4 regions of the Arthrobacter parietis genome follow, and region 1 is predicted to be linked to each of the others. Evidence: riboswitches for the same ligand, from Rfam matches in the RefSeq annotation. Region 1 holds a riboswitch; each other region holds the start of a gene.

Region 1 (4,180 bases):
GATGGGGGAGCCGTTGGCGCGGGCCATCAGCGCTGCCGAACCGGCCGTTGAGGCGACGTCAGCTTCGCCGGAGCGGAGCAGTTCGTTGGCCTTGTTCGATCCGGCGGACTGGACCCATTTGACCGTTACGCCCTCATCTTCCAACTCGGCCTCGAGCCAGCCCTGGTCCTTGATGATGAGGCTCAGCGGGTTGTAGGTGGCGAAGTCCACCGTGAGTTCTCCGCCGGTCGCGGCTGCGGCTTCGCCGACTGAGCCGTCGGCGTTTTCCCCGGCAACGCAGCCGCTAAGGGCGAGGGCGGCGATTGCGGCGGTGGCGGCGAACTGAAAACGTGCGGTGCTCTTCATGGTGATCCTTTTCGGAGAGTGCGTGGGACGGGTGTAGGGGGCTTGTTCTTGGGGGTGTCGGCGCAACATGGCGGCACGGTGGGCGCCGCACGCGCTGGGATACGGCGCTGCGAACTGGCCGCAGGCGCGCGGTTAGTGCTGGTGGCTGTCGACGCCGAGGCTGCTCAGCAGCGAACTGCGTAGCGCGGCAAGTTCGGCTGAGCCGCGGTCGCGCGGACGGTCGCCCGGAACCTCCAGCACGCGGCTGATGGTTGCACCCTGGACGTCAGGCTCCTTCGCGAGAACGATCACCCGGTCGGCGAGCTGCAGCGCTTCGTCAACATCATGGGTGACCAGCAGGACCGTGGTCGGGGTGGTTTGGTGGATACGCAGCAGGAGGTCCTGCATCTTCAGCCGCGTCAGGGCATCGAGTGCGCCGAAGGGTTCGTCGAGGAGCAGGACGCCCGGGTTGCGTGCCAGTGCACGTGCCAGCGATGCCCGCTGTGCCATGCCTCCGGACACTTCGCGGGGCCGGTGGCCGGCGAACCCGTCGAGTTCCACGAGGCCCAAAAGCTCCTCCACCTTCGCCTTGCCCGCGGCGGAACTGGTTTCCCTGGGCAGGCCGATAGCAACGTTCTCGCGCAGCGAGAGCCAGGGGAGGAGTCGGGGTTCCTGGAACGCGACGGCGCAGCGGGGATCGATCCCGTCCACTGCTGTGCTGTCGATGAGTACCGCACCGCTGGTGGGAGCGTCCAGTCCTGCCGCGGCTCGCAGGAGGGTTGATTTCCCGCAACCGCTGGCGCCCACAATGGCGAGAACCTCGCCTGCTTCAACGTCCAGGGTCACGTCGCGAAGCACCACGTGCTGCTCGCTTCCGCTCCCGAAACTTCGGGTCAACGAAGAGAAAGTCAGCGGCAGTGTCTGGTTGCCATCAGTGGAAATGGCCTGGGTACGGTGCGCTCGAAGAACGGTGCTCATGTATAACTCCATCGCTCCTGGCAGTAGCACCCGTTCTCCTGCAAGCAGGTAAGGGTTGCTGCGGCGTCAACGATCCAGGTCTCTCGGCCGCTCGGGATGGTGGAATTCCACTAAACGCTTTTGCAAGGGTCCGGCGCAATATGTGTCGTAACAAAGGAACGCTTCAGCCGGACATCGGCAGCGTGAGAGGGTCATCTACATGATTGAAATTCTGAACGCGAGCGAGTTGGCCAGGGCAAAGGAAGCGGGTGCGCTGGTCGCCAACATTCTGCAGACGGTGAAGAGCCGCAGCACGGTCGGGACAAACCTGCTGGAGATCAACCAGTGGACCAAAGAGATGATCGCTGAGGCAGGCGGGGTGTCCTGCTACGTCGACTACGAGCCGCCGTTTGGGCGCGGCCCGTTCGGCGCCTATATCTGCACGTCCGTCAACGATGCCGTGCTCCACGGTCTGCCGCATGACTACTCGCTTGCCGACGGCGACCTGCTCTCCCTGGACCTCGCCGTCTCCCAGCGCGGAATCGTCGCAGACTCCGCCATCAGCTTCATCGTTGGCGAGTCAAAGCCGGCGGAGAGCGTCGCGATGATTGATGCCACCGAACGTGCATTGACTGCCGGGATTGCCGCCGCCAGACCAGGCGCGCGCATCGGCGACATCTCCGCTGCCATTGGTTCAGTCCTCAGCGCCGCGGGATATCCGATCAACACGGAATTCGGCGGTCACGGCGTCGGGTCGACAATGCACCAGGATCCCCACGTGGCAAACACCGGACGGCCCGGCAGGGGATACGTGCTGCGCCCGGGGCTTTTGCTGGCGCTGGAGCCATGGGTCATGGCGGATACCGCTGAACTGGCAGTCGACGCCGACGGGTGGACACTCCGCAGCGCTACGGGCTGCCGGACCGCGCACAGTGAGCACACCATCGCGATCACCGACGATGGCGCGGAGATCCTGACCCTGCGACAAGAGACCTAGCCAAGCAGCCAGTCCACCGCGCGCTTCATCAGTTCGCGGTGTTCCGGTGAGGAGTACGACGCCGCGTCGTGCCCGAGCGCGTCATAGAAGCTTCGTGCCGGTCCAGTTTCAACCTGTCGCTCCAGCGACCACACCAGTGGGTGCAAGTGCCCCTCGTGTTCGTGGCGGGCGTGAACGACGACGTCCGGTGAGGTGCGCAGCCAGCTGTAGCGTTCGTCGGCGAGAGTGAAGTCGGGAATACCGACGGGGAAGGAGCCCTCGAGCAGGATGGTTGCCGCGCCGTACTCCGGGTGCATGGACACGTCGCGTACCCAGCGTCCGCCGAGCGCCGCTTCCCAGGACTCGGAATCGACAAAACTCGTGGCGCTCGAGTGCAGGGCGAGCAGCGGACGGCCGCCGGCTTCCCAGGCGTCCAGGCCATCACGGGCGGCGTCTGTACCGGGGGAAGTGCCGCCGTCCCGCGGGAGGCCGACATTCACCACCAGCAGATCCGGCCAGGCAGCAGAGTCACGGAAGCTACCGAGGGTGGTGTCGACGTCGTCGGCTGTTTCTACGGTGAGTCCGTGACCGCGGAGCAGGTCCGCGATGGCCGCGGAAGTTTCCGCGAACGGGTGCCAGGGGTCCGCGTACCGGCCGGTGCCGCTGAGGATGAGTGCCGTTGTCATGGGACCCATTCTGCCCATAAACGGCGTTCTCGACCCGGGTCACATGTCAGGATGGCACGGTGACGCTGTCGGAACTTGTTGATCGAATAGAGCGCATATCGGCGCGCGAGGCCGGCGTCGTGGTTGTTGGGATTGTCGGCGCGCCGGGAGTCGGCAAGACAACCTTGGCGGAGCAGTTGATGGCTTCACTGAACCAGAACAAACCCGACCCGGATCAGCAGCGCTTCGCCCATGTTCCTTTGGACGGGTTCCATCTGTCCGATCAGGAGCTGGCGCGCCTGGGTCTTCTGGAACGCAAGGGCGCACCCGAGACGTTCGACGAGCATGGCTATGCTGCTCTGTTGAAGCGGCTTCGTGGACGGCGGGATTCTGTAGTGTATGCCCCAGGTTTCGAGCGCACCATCGAGCAGCCCATTGCCGGCGTGATCCCTGTGTATCCGTCGGTGCGCACCATTCTCACGGAGGGCAATTACCTGCTGCTCGGTCGCCCGGGCTGGCGGCAGGCCCAGGCTCAGTGCACTGAGGTCTGGTACTGCGAGCAGGATGAGAACCTGCGGCTGGACCGGCTGATCCAGCGGCACATCCTGTTCGGAAAGAGTCCGGCTGCGGCGGCGGAGTGGGTAGAGCGGGTGGATGAACCGAACGCGCGATTGATCGAGGCGACGAAGAACCGAGCGGATCTGGTGATTCGGGTCGAGTAGCCGGTCGGGTTCGAACGCAAAGGTGCCGGGGATGCGCAGGATCGTGGGGACGTCACCACGTTCCTGCGCATCTCCGGCACCTTTGCTGCCTCAAGGCTGCTCCACGCTTGACCACCTATCGTTTCTCGATATATTCTCCTTGTTAATCAATCGAAGGAGAATCCCGATGGGAAAGTTGGCCGTCCTCGCATTGCAGGTCGTCATCGCGATGGTCATTGCGGGCTCGTTGTTCATCCAGCTCTGGATGGTTCCGCTGATCTCCGCTGATCTTGAGCAGTCGGGCGTGCCCACTGGGCTGCGCATCACGTTCAACGCGATCGTCGTCTTCGGCATCCTGACGGTTCAAGTGAGCGCCGTCTGCTTGTGGAAGTTGCTCACCATGGTCCGCAGCGGCACGGTCTTCTCCGATGGAGCATTCCGGTATGTCGACATCATCTTCGGGGCCATCGCCGCTGCGTCGGTCCTGGTGTTCGGTCTCGCGGTTCTCCTGGCTCCGGGGGAAATTGCTCCGGGGGTCATCCTGCTCATCTGCGGTG
Region 2 (4,180 bases), on a different contig from region 1:
GAACTCATCGAGAACGGCCTGGTGAAAGTCAACGGTGAGATCGAGGATCGCCGGGGACGCCAGATTCATCCCGGTGATTCCGTGACGGTGAACGGCGTTACCGTGACAGTGGTGCAGGGATAACGCAGGCATCGCGGGCTTCGGCTTCGCACACCGCAACGAGAAAGTCCGATGTTGGCGTCCAGGCCTGAAGATCCCACGTGGCCAGGCGCAAGGAGACGGAGAAGCCGGCGCCGGCGACGTCAGTGAAAAACTGGTCGAAGGTGTAGCCGCGCCCGGCGCCGAACCCGACGATCAGGCGTCCACCGCGCGCCAGGTGGCGATGCAGGCGTGCAAGAACCTGTGGCGCCGTGCCCGGAGCAAGGAAGGCGAGGACGTTTCCTGCGCAGACAATCACGTCAAAGGACTTAGCCACTCCGCGGGCCGGCAGATCCAGCTCTGTCAAGTCTCCCACCAGCCACACAGGCCCTGGGTGGGCTGCCCTCGCCGCTTCGACCAACTGGGCGTCCGCGTCAACTCCCACCACGGAATGGCCACGCAGCGCCAGTTCCCCGCCAACCCGGCCTTGCCCGCAGCCGGCGTCGAGAATACGCGCATTTCGGGGAGCCATTGCGTCGACGCACCGGGCTTCCCCGTGTAAGTCCGCACCCTCGGATATCAGCTGTTCAAAACGCTGGATGTAGGCGGCTGACCTGTTGGGGTCCGCGCGTTTTCCTGCGTCCCAGAGCGTTTCTTTCTTCACATTCGGGAGTCTAACCCGCCACCGTAACGGCGTTACCGTGACAGTGGTGTCCGGCTGACGCCGGGCACCACCATCTGCAGAAATTCCCGCACATGTCCCAGTTCCTGTGCGTTGATGCTGTGGTACATGCCCGCGTAGAGCACCTTGGTGAGCTTGGTGTGGCGGTTCAGCCAGCCGTGGGTGAACTCGATTCGATCGGCGGGAATGACCGGGTCTTCCTGATCCCGGCCCCAGAAGAACGGCACTGGCTTCGCAACAAGCGCGCTGTCGTTGAAGAACGTGCTGCCGTCGGTCGGCACAACAAACCCTGAGAGCCCGACGACGGCCGCGTAGTCTGCGGGCCGGGCACGCAGCATGGAGCTTGCCACTGCCATGCCCATCGAGAAGCCGAGCAGGGTGACGCTCGAGTGCGACTGCTTGATGGAGTCGACCCAGTCAATGACGTCCTGGACGGCGGCGGTGACCTTGTCGACCGAATAGGCGGCGTCCTGCATCAGCGGGAACCAGGTGAAACCTGCTCCCAGGGCGACCGGCGCACGTACGGATGCCACGGTGAACTCGTCGGGCAGGAAGTCGAGGATACCCATGAGGTCTTCCTCGTTGGCCATGTGTCCGTGCAGCAGCACCAGGAGCGGCGAGCCGGAGCGCTCGTCTTCGGGCTTCGACCAGACGACAGTCGGTGCGGTCGAGGCCGGGCCGGTCCCGGGCCCGGTCTCGGGGGCGGAGGCGGAGGCGGAGGAGGAGGCGGAGGAGGGCGCAGCAGAACCGTCAGTCGAGGAAAAATTCGTCATAGCTCCATAGTGGCATGTTGAACTGTGCCGGCTGCGTGCTGCGGCAGGCTGCGACTCAGCCCGCGCGCAACCGTAGCGCTGAGGCGCTCTCCTTGACATCGCCGTCGTCGGTGTTGCTATAGAACGCTGCTGCCAGCGCGGGCTCAAGCTGCGCAATCTCGGTGAGGAAGGCATCGTGGCCGATGGGAGATTCAATGGTGTGGACGGCAACGTTCCCGGGCAATGCGGACGCCAGTTCAACGGACTGGCGAGGCCAGTAGAGGCGATCCGAATCCACCGCCGCGACGAAGAACTCTGCCGAGGCAGCTGCGAGTGCAGTGCTGAGGCTCCCCCGGTCACGGGCAACGTCGTGGCTCATGAGCGCTTCAGTGAGGATGACGTAGCTGTTGGCGTCAAACCGCCGGACCAGCTTTTCCGCCTGATGGTCCAGGTAGCTCTCCACCTGGTAGCGGCCGCGCCCGCCCGGCACCGACGACCCAAAAGGCTCTTCCATACCCTGCGCTGCCCGACCGAACCGGTGTACGAGTTCCGCCTCCGAACGGTAGGTGATGTGCGCGATGCGCCGGGCAAGGCCCAACCCATCCTCGGGACCGGCGCTTCCGTAGTAGTCGCCGCCGGTGAACCGCGGGTCGAGGCGAATGGCCTGCACCTGGGCCTGCGCGAAGGCGATCTGCTCCGCGGTGCTCGCTGCTCCGCACGCGATGACGGCGCACCGTTGCACCCGCCCGGGATAGGTGACAGCCCACTCAAGAGCCCTCGCGCCTCCCATTGACCCACCCAGCACGGAGTGCCAGGAGGAGATGCCCAGCAGGTCTGCGAGCAGTGCCTCGGCACGCACGGAATCGCGGATGGTGACGAAGGGGAAACGCGAACCCCACGGCTTGCCCTCCGGATCAAGCGACGCCGGCCCCGTGGATCCGTAACAGCCGCCCAGCATATTGATGGACACCACGAAGTAGCGGTTCGTGTCGATGGTTCTGCCCGGACCCACCAACCCGTCCCACCAGCCATCCTCGGAGGACTCGCCCCGCGCTACATGTGAGCTGCCGGTGAGTGCGTGCTCGATCAGCACCGCATTGGAGGCATCGGCATTGAGCGTGCCCCAGGTCTCGTAGGCGAGGACGACATCGGGCAAATGGCCGCCTGTTTCCAGCGCCAACGGGCCAATCCGGAACCGTTGCACGACGACGCCGTCAACCAGCCCCGCTTCCGGCTGCGGAACCGCTGTGGTGATGCCTGTCAAAACCCTGCCGCCTCACTGAATCGCGCTTGCTCCTGCACTGCATGCAGGGCCTGGTCTTCACCCGGGGCACCCCGCCGCGAGGGAGGGTTGCCGGACAGCAAGCCGGGGCTGATGGCGGGTGGAACCTGCCGCACTGTCACTCGTTACCTCGTATTAGGAAACCTGACCAGCGCGGGTGAGGGCAACTTGTGTGACTCGCCGTGAAATGAAGCCGGCTGGCGTAGTAGCCGTGAAAGGCGCGCGTGCGGCAGAGGATGCTTGAGTGGGGCCGTTCGGCGTCTATGGGAAAACGGTCGGCCCCACTCAAGGGGGACACCCAGTGGGCGTCCCTGGCAGGAAACTCCGGCGGTCTCGGAACCGGGCTCCCTGTGTGAAGCAACTATCCGGCTCTGACCTTGGGTTTTGCTTGGAACATCGTCGCCCGCGGTGTGACTTAGGTAACCCTTAGTCGAGGCCTCCATCACAAAGTGCCAAAATGGGGCCATGCGCCTGGATCATGTGTCTTATGCCTGCGAACCTGACGGACTGACTGCTACTGCGGAACGGATTTCCGACGCCCTCGGAGTTGAATTCGTGAAGGGTGGAATCCACCCGCGGTTTGGCACCCGCAACATGATTTTTCCGTTGGTCAACGGCCAGTACCTCGAGGTAGTCGAGGTCCTTGACCACCCAGCCTCGGACAAGGCTCCATTTGGCCAGGCGGTGCGGGCACGGTCCGAGGCCGGCGGCGGCTGGATGGGCTGGTGCGTAGCCGTTGATGACCTCGCCCCGTTCGAGGACCGCCTTGGCCGCAGCGCCGTCCCCGGTAACCGCAAATTCCCGGACGGGCAGGAGCTGACCTGGCAGCAGATCGGCATCAAGGGCCTCATCGCTGACCCTCAGGTCCCCTACATGATCCGCTGGGATGAAGGCACGGAGTCCCTCCACCCATCCCAGGCGCGCACCGCGTCCGTGCGCCTCAGCGCGCTCACCATCGCCGGGTCGGCAGAGCGCGTCACAGAGTGGCTCGGAACGCCCGTCACCCACCCGTTGGACGACGTCGACGTCGAGTGGATCGCCCCCAACGGCACGCCCGGCATCATGTCGGTAGCGTTCGAAACCCCGAAGGGTGCGGTCCGGATCTAATTGGTTCTTTCGGACGCTGGTTCCCCAGGCCGCGTGGCCGGGGGTTAGCTTCCGATGCCGATAGCCGGGCCGAAGAGCGCGAAGCCGACAAAGCCTGCAATGTCCAGCAGCGCATGCGCTATCACCAGGGGCATCACCCGCTTGGTGCGCGTGTAGGCGTAGCCGAAGATCAGCCCCATGATCACGTTCCCGATGAACGGGCCGATCCCCTGGTACAGGTGATAGCTCCCTCGCAGGAGCGCCGAAGTCACAATAATCACCGGGACTGACCAGCCCAGT
Region 3 (4,180 bases), on a different contig from region 1:
CCAAAGCAGACCTGAAGGATCCGTCGGATCTGCTGGCGAACTACGAACATCTTGACCTGCTCATCATCACCAGCCAGACTGCGTCCACACCGGACGCGGTGGAAACCACATCCGCTACCGGCGCCTCAGCGCTCCTCGCGCCCGGCGCCGTCGAGCAGTTGAAGGAGCTTTTGGACGGCAGAGTGAGCGTACTGCTCGGTCACTCCGGCGTGGGCAAGTCGACGCTGGTGAACGCGCTCACCGGAGCCAATCGGGCGACGGGCGGAGTGAACGCGGTCACCGGGCGGGGGCGCCATACCTCCTCATCGGCTTATGCCCTCAAAGCTGCAGACTCAGCACCCGGTACGTGGATTATCGACACTCCGGGCATTCGTTCCTTCGGCCTTGCCCATGTCGAGGCCGACCGCATCCTCGCCGCCTTCCCGGATCTTGCACCCGGCACCGAGGACTGCGAGCGGGGCTGCCGCCACGATGCCGCCGCCGTCAACTGCGGACTGGACGGCTGGGTCGCGTCGGGCGCTGCCGGCGAATCCGGTCCGGTGCGCCTGTCTTCGCTGCGCCGGCTTCTCGGGGCGGGCGTCGAACCTTCCCAGGGTGCCAAGGAGCTGGGGATGCAGTGAGTGATGTGACTACGGCGCCGATTGCCTGCTAGACTGAACAGAGTTGTTGTGTTGCGCACGAATGTTAAGCCTTGATTTCTCTCCGGAGTTCGAAAGCTTTTTTTGCAGGCGAAATGAACACCGCGACAGGAACCCCGAAGTACGGGGGGATCCTCACACTCAAGGAATAAAAAAATGGCAACAGGTACAGTCAAGTGGTTCAACGCTGAAAAGGGCTTTGGATTCATCGCTCCTGACGACGGCGGCGCTGACGTTTTCGCTCACTTCTCCGCAATCAACTCCGGCGGCTTCCGCTCGCTTGAGGAGAACCAGAAGGTCAGCTTCGAGACCACCCAGGGCCCCAAGGGCCCCCAGGCTGAGAACATCTCCGTTCTCTAAGTCTCCGTTCTCTAAGTTTCAGCGCTTCAAGATCTAGCGCTTCAAGAAAGGGGACATCGGCTTCGGCCGGTGTCCCCTTTCTTGCGTTTAACAGCACACCGTTCAATGACACCCGTTCCTGTGCGTGCGTGAACCGATCGTAGCCCAGCGCTGAGCGCGTCCGCATCGGGACCTCCCGCATCTGTGCACCCTGACCATATAGGTTGAAAGTATGAACCTCCAGAGCTACAACGATGACCTCCGCCTTGCCCATGTAATGGCCGACTCCGTAGACGACCAGACCATGTCCCGGTTCAAGGCGCTGGATCTGGCGGTCGAAACCAAGCCGGACTTCACCCCGGTCACGGATGCGGACAAATCGGCGGAAGAGGCTATCCGCGGGCAACTCTCGCGTGCGCGTCCGCGCGATGCCGTACTCGGTGAGGAGTACGGCAGCAGCGGCGCCGGCTCGCGGCGCTGGATCATCGATCCTATTGACGGAACCAAGAACTTCGTCCGGGGCGTACCGGTATGGGCTACCCTCATTGCATTGGTGGACGAGGGCCGGCCTGTCGTCGGTGTTGTGAGCGCCCCCGCGCTCGGAAAGCGTTGGTGGGCTGCAACGGGCACCGGTGCGTTCATGGGTAAGTCTCTCGCGGCAGCCAGCCGGCTCCGGGTTTCGAGCGTATCCCGGCTGGAAGACGCCTCGCTCTCCTACTCGAACCTGTCCGGCTGGAAAGAGCGCGGCAACTTTGACGAATTCGTATCGCTCACCGAATCCGTGTGGCGTACACGCGCCTACGGTGACTTCTGGTCCTACTGCCTTGTCGCCGAAGGCGCTGTGGACATCGCCTGCGAACCTGAGCTGAACCTGTATGACATGGCCGCGCTGGTACCCATCGTCACGGAAGCCGGCGGTCGCTTCACGTCACTCGAAGGCTCCGACGGACCCTTCGGAGGCAACGCGCTGGCAACCAACAGCACACTTCACAATGATGTCCTGAAGCGACTGAACCCCTCGCTGGACGATCTGCTTCAGGAAGGTACCGGCGTCTGACGTGGTCGCTTAACACCAACGCGTAACACAAGGACCGGATATTCCCGGCCTGCTTTAGTCTGGATTCCTAGGTCACGAGTGTCAGCGTTAAACCCCGGTTTGCTGGCCGGCAACCCTCCTTCCGCGGCGGGGTGCCCCGGGTGACGACCTGGCCGGGCCAGAACGTGGTTCGGCAAGCGCGGGGCCTGGTGAAGCAGGTCCCCTGAACCTACGTGGGGTACCTCCTGTGAGCAACGCACTTCTTGAGAACGAACTCTCCGCTGCACCGCTGGCGTCCGTGATGGGCGCTGAGCTGCAGGCGCCGCTGGTGGACGGCACTGCCGTCCGTTACGTCAACCTGGACTATGCCGCTTCAACGCCGGCGCTGCAGCAGGTCAATGACTATGTGCAGAGCGTGCTTCCCTACTATGCGAGTGTGCACCGGGGCGCCGGGTACGCATCGCAGATCTCCACCTCGCTCTACGAGAATGCACGAAGGACTGTGCGGAACTTCGTCGGCGGCCGGGAAGATGATGCGGTCATCTTCACCCGCAACACCACCGATTCGCTGAACCTCCTGGCTGGATGCCTGCCGGAGGACGGTGAGGTCCTCTACCTCGACGTGGAACACCATGCCAATCTGCTGCCCTGGCTGCAGCTTCCCCATCGCGGGCTGGTCGCCGCGGGAACCATCGAGGAAACGCTCGCCGCTGTGGAAGAGGAATTGGCATCCGGAGGAATCAGCCTGCTTGCTGTAACCGGTGCGTCGAATGTCACCGGAGAAGTTCTGCCCATCGGCCGGTTCGCAGCGGCGGCTCATGCGCACGGCGCGCGGATCGTCGTCGACGCGGCTCAGCTCGCTCCCCACCGGCGGCTGGATTTGCTCCGCGACGGTATCGACTACGCGGCCTTCTCGGGCCACAAACTGTATGCGCCTTTCGGCGCGGGCGTCCTGGTCGGTAGAGGCGACTGGCTCGATTCCGGAAGGCCCCACCTCGCCGGAGGCGGCGCAGTGAAGACTGTGAAAGTGGACTCGGTGTCCTGGGCAACCGGTTCCGCGCGCCATGAGGGCGGGTCACCGAATGTGCTCGGTGCAGCCGCGCTGGCGAAGGCAACAGAGGCCATCGCTGGGTTGGATGAACCGGCCTGGCTTGCGCATGAATCAGAGCTGCGGGATGCCCTCGTGGAAGGGCTCTCCAACCTTCCCGGCATAGCAGTTCACCGCATCTTCGCTGACAGCACCGATGCGATCGGCGTAGTGAACTTCTCTGTCCACGGTTACGACGCCGGGCTGGTCGCCGCATATCTGTCTGCAGAACACGGGGTTGGACTGCGGGACGGGAAGTTTTGCGCTCATCCGCTGCTGAAGCGGCTGGGCCTGCCGTCAGGTTCGCTACGGGCGAGTTTCGGGCTCGGATCACGGCAGGACGACGTCGACAGGCTGTTGACCGGTTTGCGCTCGCTTCTTCGGGATGGACTGGGGACTGACTATGCGGTCGACGCCGGGCGCTGGGTGCCCGCGGTCGAGACCCGCCCTTTCCCTGACTGGGCTCCGCCCACGCCGGGAACTGCCGGCGCCGCGCCCTGCACAACCGACTGAGCGCTGCGACCGCACTTCCTCGGCACGACGCCGCCTTCAACCGGGTGCTTTAATTGACGGGTTCCGTACCCGTCATGCGAGGAGTTCCCAACATGGGTGTTGGAGGTCCGCGCCTCGCCGAACACCGCCGTCGTGAATTGGCGCGGGGCTACCTGCAGGAAAGTGACCGCTACGAGCGCGTGCGTCCGGGCTACCCCCAAGACAGCGTGGACTGGCTCATACCCGCCGGAGCGTTGCGCGCAGCAGACGTTGGCGCCGGCACCGGCAAGTTCACCCGGGAGCTCATCCGCCGCTGCCCGGAGGTGACAGCTGTTGACCCATCCCTGGACATGCTTGCAGTCCTCGGACAACAACTCCCGCGCGTAGCCAGAGTGCAGGGAACTGCCGAGGCATCGGGACTCGCAACGGCGAGCGCTGATGTACTCACAATTGCCCAGGCCTGGCACTGGTGTGATCCTGCTGCGGCAAGCCAGGAGGCCGCACGTGTGTTGGCACCGGGGGGAAGATTCGCGCTCGTCTGGAATCAGCTGGACGTCAGCGTTGCCTGGGTACACCGGCTCTCCCGCA
Region 4 (4,180 bases), 960 kb from region 1:
GCTGTCATCTGGGCGGCAGCGAGATCAAACTGCGGGTGCGATTCGAGCAACGGGTAACGGACCCAGTTCACAGCCGGTTGGGCTTCAAGCCAGCGGGCGAGGGTCAGCGCCGAGGACGAGGAGTGGTTCACCCGCAGGGAAAGGGTTTCCAGTCCCTTGAGGAGGGTCCAGGCATTGAATGACGACAGCGCGGGCCCGGTGTGCCGCATGAGTGTCTTCACCGGACCCTCGATGAACTCCCTGCGGCCGAGGATCGCGCCGCCCAGCACCCGGCCCTGCCCGTCGATGTGTTTGGTGCCGGAATAGACGACGACGTCGGCACCCAGTTCCGTACACCGCTGCAGCAGCGGTGTGGCGAAGACATTGTCGACGACGACCTGCGCACCGGCCGCGTGGCCGAGCTCAACGACCGCCCGGATATCGACGATCTCCTGCATCGGATTGGACGGCGACTCAAAGAAGACCGCCGTGGTGGGAATGCTCAGTGCTTCCTGCCACTGGCCGAGGTCCCAGCCGTCCACGAAGACAGTCTCCACACCCCAGCGCGGCAGAATCTCGTTGAGGATGACGAAGCACGAGCCGAAGAGGCTGCGTGAGGCAACAACGCGGTCGCCCGAGGCCAGGAGGGCACCGAGCGCGGTGAAGACGGCAGACATGCCGCTGGCTGTGGCGAAGCACGCCTCCGCACCCTCGAGCAGGCGAAGCCGCTCCTGGAACATGGCGACAGTCGGGTTGCCGTACCGGGAGTATACAAAGCGGTCGACGTCCCCGGTGAAGGCTGCCTCCGCCGCCGCAGCAGAGGAATACACAAAGCCCGAGTTCAGGAAGAGCGCCTCGGACGTCTCCTCGAAGTTGGACCGTGCCAGCCCCCCGCGTACCGCGAGGGTATCGGGTGACCAGGCAGCGCCGTCGTCATCCGGGCGTTGGATTCGGGGGTAGCCGCCGTTCCCCGCGATGGGCTCACGGCTGGCCGCCGGAGAGAACGACGACGGCGCGGGCTCACTTACTGGCGTGTGCTCATTCACGGGCGTCGCCACGGTCCGTTGCCGAACGGGCAGCGCCGGTCCGTTCTGTGATCGCGGTCTGTCCTGTGGTCGTTGCGTGATCTGTCGTATCCGTGCTCTCTGGGGCTTCTTCTGCATGCACTGTGGTGGCGAGGCCGCTGGAGCGCCAGCCGCCGTCGGCCTCAAATCCGTGCAGCACGTTGTAGGCAGTGTGACCGGCGGCGGTGGCATTCTGTGCTGCTGCCACAGAACGGACGCCGGAACGGCACAGGAAAAGCAGTTCGCGGCCCTTGAGCCCGTTCAGCTGGTTGAGGAAGGAGACGTTACGGCTGCCGTCGGAGCGCGTCCACTCGAGGAAGAGGGGGACGGTCCCGGCGTCGGTGAGGTCGGGAACGCCGACGCTCCGCCATTCCTCGACAGTGCGGACATCCACCAGCACGGCGCCCTTGCTGACGCGTTCCACCGCATCACGTGCGGTGATGTTGCCGGCATAGCCGTTGCCGGGCCGGGAATTCGCCGGGGGATGGGGGTTGGAATGCAGTGCCATTGTGTCTCCTCACGCTGTGCACGCTGGTGATCATGGGATGTGATCGTTGTGCCGAGTAGTCACCTGAGGCACCCCGCCGTGAAAGAGGGTTGCCGTCCAGCAAGTCAGGGCTTGGCGCTGGCACTCGTTACTCCGGAATGAACGTAGCACCGGCGGCGCCATGCCTGCCATGCCGGGCCGTAACGTGCGGTAACGCCCGTGGTACTCGGGCCAAAGGCGCCGGGGCGTGGCAGGTCCGAGCCAAAAGCGCCGATGCGTGGCAGGCCTGAGCCAAAAGTGCCGATGCGTGGCAGGTTCGTGGGGATGTCCCCACGATCCTGCGAATTCCCGGCACTTTTGCGGTTGGACCAGGGAACGGACGAGTGGGCCAGGGAACGGGCGGTCGGGCTGGGGGACGGGCGCTCGGGCTAGGAGACGGACGCTATGAGACCGCTCAACTCCGCGGTCAACTCGGGCGAAAGCGTCACCGGCTTTCCGTCGATGGACTCGACCTCGGCGAGCAGACGGACGCTCGAGATCAGCCAAACGCCGTCAGACTCGAACAGGTCTTCCGGCACGAGCGGTCCGTAACCCAAATCCCAACCTGCCTCACGGGCCGCCGCAAACAGTGCGCCCTGCGAGGTGCCGGGGAGGATCCCGCTCTCAAGCTGCGGCGTGATGAGGTGCTTGACGCCGTCGATGACCTGCGCGATCAGGACTGTCGACGTCGGGCCCTCGAGGACCTTGCCGTCAGACGAGGTGAAGATGACATCGTCGGCGCCGTGCGAGCGCGCATAGCGGACCGCCGCCATGTTCACCGCGTAGGAAAGGGTCTTCGCGCCCATCAGCAGCCACGGAGCACGCTGGGCAACCGTGCTGTCATAGCCGCGGTCAAGCAGGAGGACCGACAGCCGCTGGCCGCGCAACCCGACCGGTACGGCGGACACCTGGACCCACGCGGTGGCTCCCGCCTCTGGTTCGCCCCGGGTGGCGACGAGTTTGACCACGAGTTCGCCATCGTCGTCGGCTGCCGCCAGCGCGGTGGTGATGGCGCGTTCCCACACGTCCGACGACGGAACCTTCAGTTCCAGCGCATCGGCGGACGTCGCCAGCCGGGCGAGGTGGGCCTGCAGCTTCCGGGGAGCGCCGTTGACCGCGAGCATTGTTTCGAAGATGCCGTCACCCCGCGTGATCCCGGTGTCGGTAACCATCAGCTGCGGCTGTGCTGCGTCAGCTATGCGGCCGTCGGGACGGGCGGGGTCGAGGAACACCAGAACAGTCATGCGATCAGCATAGTGACCGGGCAGGTCAGGAGCTCGTGTCGTTGTCCTCGTTCAGCCCGCGCTGGGCAAAGTCTGCTTCATCGGAAGCTTCCGCAGGGAGGGGATCGGCAGCGTCCGGAACCTGGTCCGGTGCGTAGTCGATGAGACCGGCGTCGACCCGTTCCTGCTCCGTTGCGGCCGCCAGGGCATCGTCATCGAGGCGTTCAGGCTGCCCCGCATGGCCCTGATGGATGCGATTGGGAAGGAACTCGTTATCCGGCTCCGGAACGTCGTTCAGGTTGGGCGTGTTTTCATCGTTGGAGCTAGTCATGACCGTTCTCCTTCGTTGCACTTTCCTCGGGCGTCCCATGCTTCCACAGACGCCAAGTGGACGAAAGGCCCGCTCAGCGAACCGCTCGATCGCAGCGTCAGCTGGGGAAGCTCGAACCAAGCGCAGACAGCACCCCGAACGCCTTCGTCCGGACCTCGTCCCACTCCTCGGCGGGGTCGGAATCCGCAGTGATCGCGCCGCCCACTCCGAGTGTGAGGCGGGTGCCGCCGTCGTCGTCCTCCAGCACGAGAGTGCGGATGACGACGGCGAGATCCGCCGCCCCATCGAGGGAAAAGTAGCCGGCGGCGCCGGCGTAGACGCCGCGGGGTGCTTCCTCGAGCCGGTCCAGGATAGCCATGGTGCTGATCTTCGGCGCACCCGTCATTGAGCCGGCAGGAAATGCGGCCGCAACGGCTTCGGCACGGGAGGAACCGGGCCGGAGCCGGGCGTCGATGGTGCTCACCATCTGGTGAACGGTTGCATAGGTCTCGATGTCGCACAACCGGGTCACCGTCACGGTGCCGGGGACTGCAAGGTGGGAGAGGTCATTGCGGAGCAGGTCCACAATCATGATGTTCTCTGCCCGGTCCTTCGTGCTGGTGCGCAGATCCTCCTGGAGGGCGGCGTCTTGGGCTGGGTCCGGGGAGCGGCGCCGGGTTCCTTTGATTGGTTCGGCCCGCATTCCGCCGGTGGAGTCCAGCCGCAGGAATCGTTCGGGCGAGGTGCTCGCGACGGCGAAGCCCGGGAAGGTGAAGTAGTGCGCAAACGGGGCAGGATTGGCGCCTCGCAGGGCGAGGTAGATGCCGAATGGGTCGACGGGCGTTTCCTCGCGTGAGGTCAGGGCCGTCGTCAGGCACACCTCATACGAGTTGCCGTCCGTGATTTCCGCCTTGGCCGCACGGATTTTCTCCAGGTAGGGCTCGCGTGTGTCCCGCGCAGTGAAGCGGGGTGCACTCAGTGGGCGCGGTGCACCCACCGGACTTGTCACCGCCGGAGCAGCGCCCCCGGAAAGCACGACGGCGCGGGCACGTTCCAGCCACGCATCGGCGTCGGCGTC

The links. A riboswitch is a leader RNA that binds a small molecule or an ion and turns the genes downstream of it on or off. The one in region 1 is predicted to bind S-adenosylmethionine.
Region 2: it holds a riboswitch for S-adenosylmethionine, as region 1 does, so the genes downstream of both, metX (homoserine O-acetyltransferase MetX) here and ABFX19_RS07135 (ABC transporter ATP-binding protein) in region 1, are expected to answer to the same signal.
Region 3: it holds a riboswitch for S-adenosylmethionine, as region 1 does, so the genes downstream of both, ABFX19_RS08420 (aminotransferase class V-fold PLP-dependent enzyme) here and ABFX19_RS07135 (ABC transporter ATP-binding protein) in region 1, are expected to answer to the same signal.
Region 4: it holds a riboswitch for S-adenosylmethionine, as region 1 does, so the genes downstream of both, ABFX19_RS02550 (rhodanese-like domain-containing protein) here and ABFX19_RS07135 (ABC transporter ATP-binding protein) in region 1, are expected to answer to the same signal.

Annotation. Positions count from the first base shown of each region.
Region 1 is NZ_BAAAON010000001.1:1,500,418-1,504,597, forward strand. It holds gene ABFX19_RS07130 (aliphatic sulfonate ABC transporter substrate-binding protein) at 1-345, opposite strand, end outside; gene ABFX19_RS07135 (ABC transporter ATP-binding protein) at 478-1,302, opposite strand; SAM riboswitch class I at 1,308-1,405, opposite strand; gene map (type I methionyl aminopeptidase) at 1,502-2,278, shown strand; gene ABFX19_RS07145 (ThuA domain-containing protein) at 2,275-2,943, opposite strand; gene ABFX19_RS07150 (nucleoside/nucleotide kinase family protein) at 3,003-3,644, shown strand; gene ABFX19_RS07155 (DUF2975 domain-containing protein) at 3,811-4,180, shown strand, end outside.
Region 2 is NZ_BAAAON010000010.1:146,616-150,795, reverse strand. It holds gene ABFX19_RS15340 (RNA-binding S4 domain-containing protein) at 1-123, shown strand, start outside; gene ABFX19_RS15335 (class I SAM-dependent methyltransferase) at 98-742, opposite strand; gene ABFX19_RS15330 (alpha/beta hydrolase) at 775-1,533, opposite strand; gene metX (homoserine O-acetyltransferase MetX) at 1,589-2,776, opposite strand; SAM riboswitch class IV at 2,794-2,924, opposite strand; gene ABFX19_RS15320 (VOC family protein) at 3,260-3,901, shown strand; gene ABFX19_RS15315 (CPBP family intramembrane glutamic endopeptidase) at 3,946-4,180, opposite strand, start outside.
Region 3 is NZ_BAAAON010000002.1:52,085-56,264, reverse strand. It holds gene rsgA (ribosome small subunit-dependent GTPase A) at 1-620, shown strand, start outside; gene ABFX19_RS08430 (cold-shock protein) at 795-998, shown strand; gene hisN (histidinol-phosphatase) at 1,210-2,034, shown strand; SAM riboswitch class IV at 2,105-2,219, shown strand; gene ABFX19_RS08420 (aminotransferase class V-fold PLP-dependent enzyme) at 2,315-3,613, shown strand; gene ABFX19_RS08415 (class I SAM-dependent methyltransferase) at 3,706-4,180, shown strand, end outside.
Region 4 is NZ_BAAAON010000001.1:541,348-545,527, reverse strand. It holds gene ABFX19_RS02555 (O-succinylhomoserine sulfhydrylase) at 1-929, opposite strand, end outside; gene ABFX19_RS02550 (rhodanese-like domain-containing protein) at 1,018-1,551, opposite strand; SAM riboswitch class IV at 1,558-1,683, opposite strand; gene ABFX19_RS02545 (aminodeoxychorismate lyase) at 1,959-2,813, opposite strand; gene ABFX19_RS02540 (hypothetical protein) at 2,839-3,123, opposite strand; gene pabB (aminodeoxychorismate synthase component I) at 3,221-4,180, opposite strand, start outside.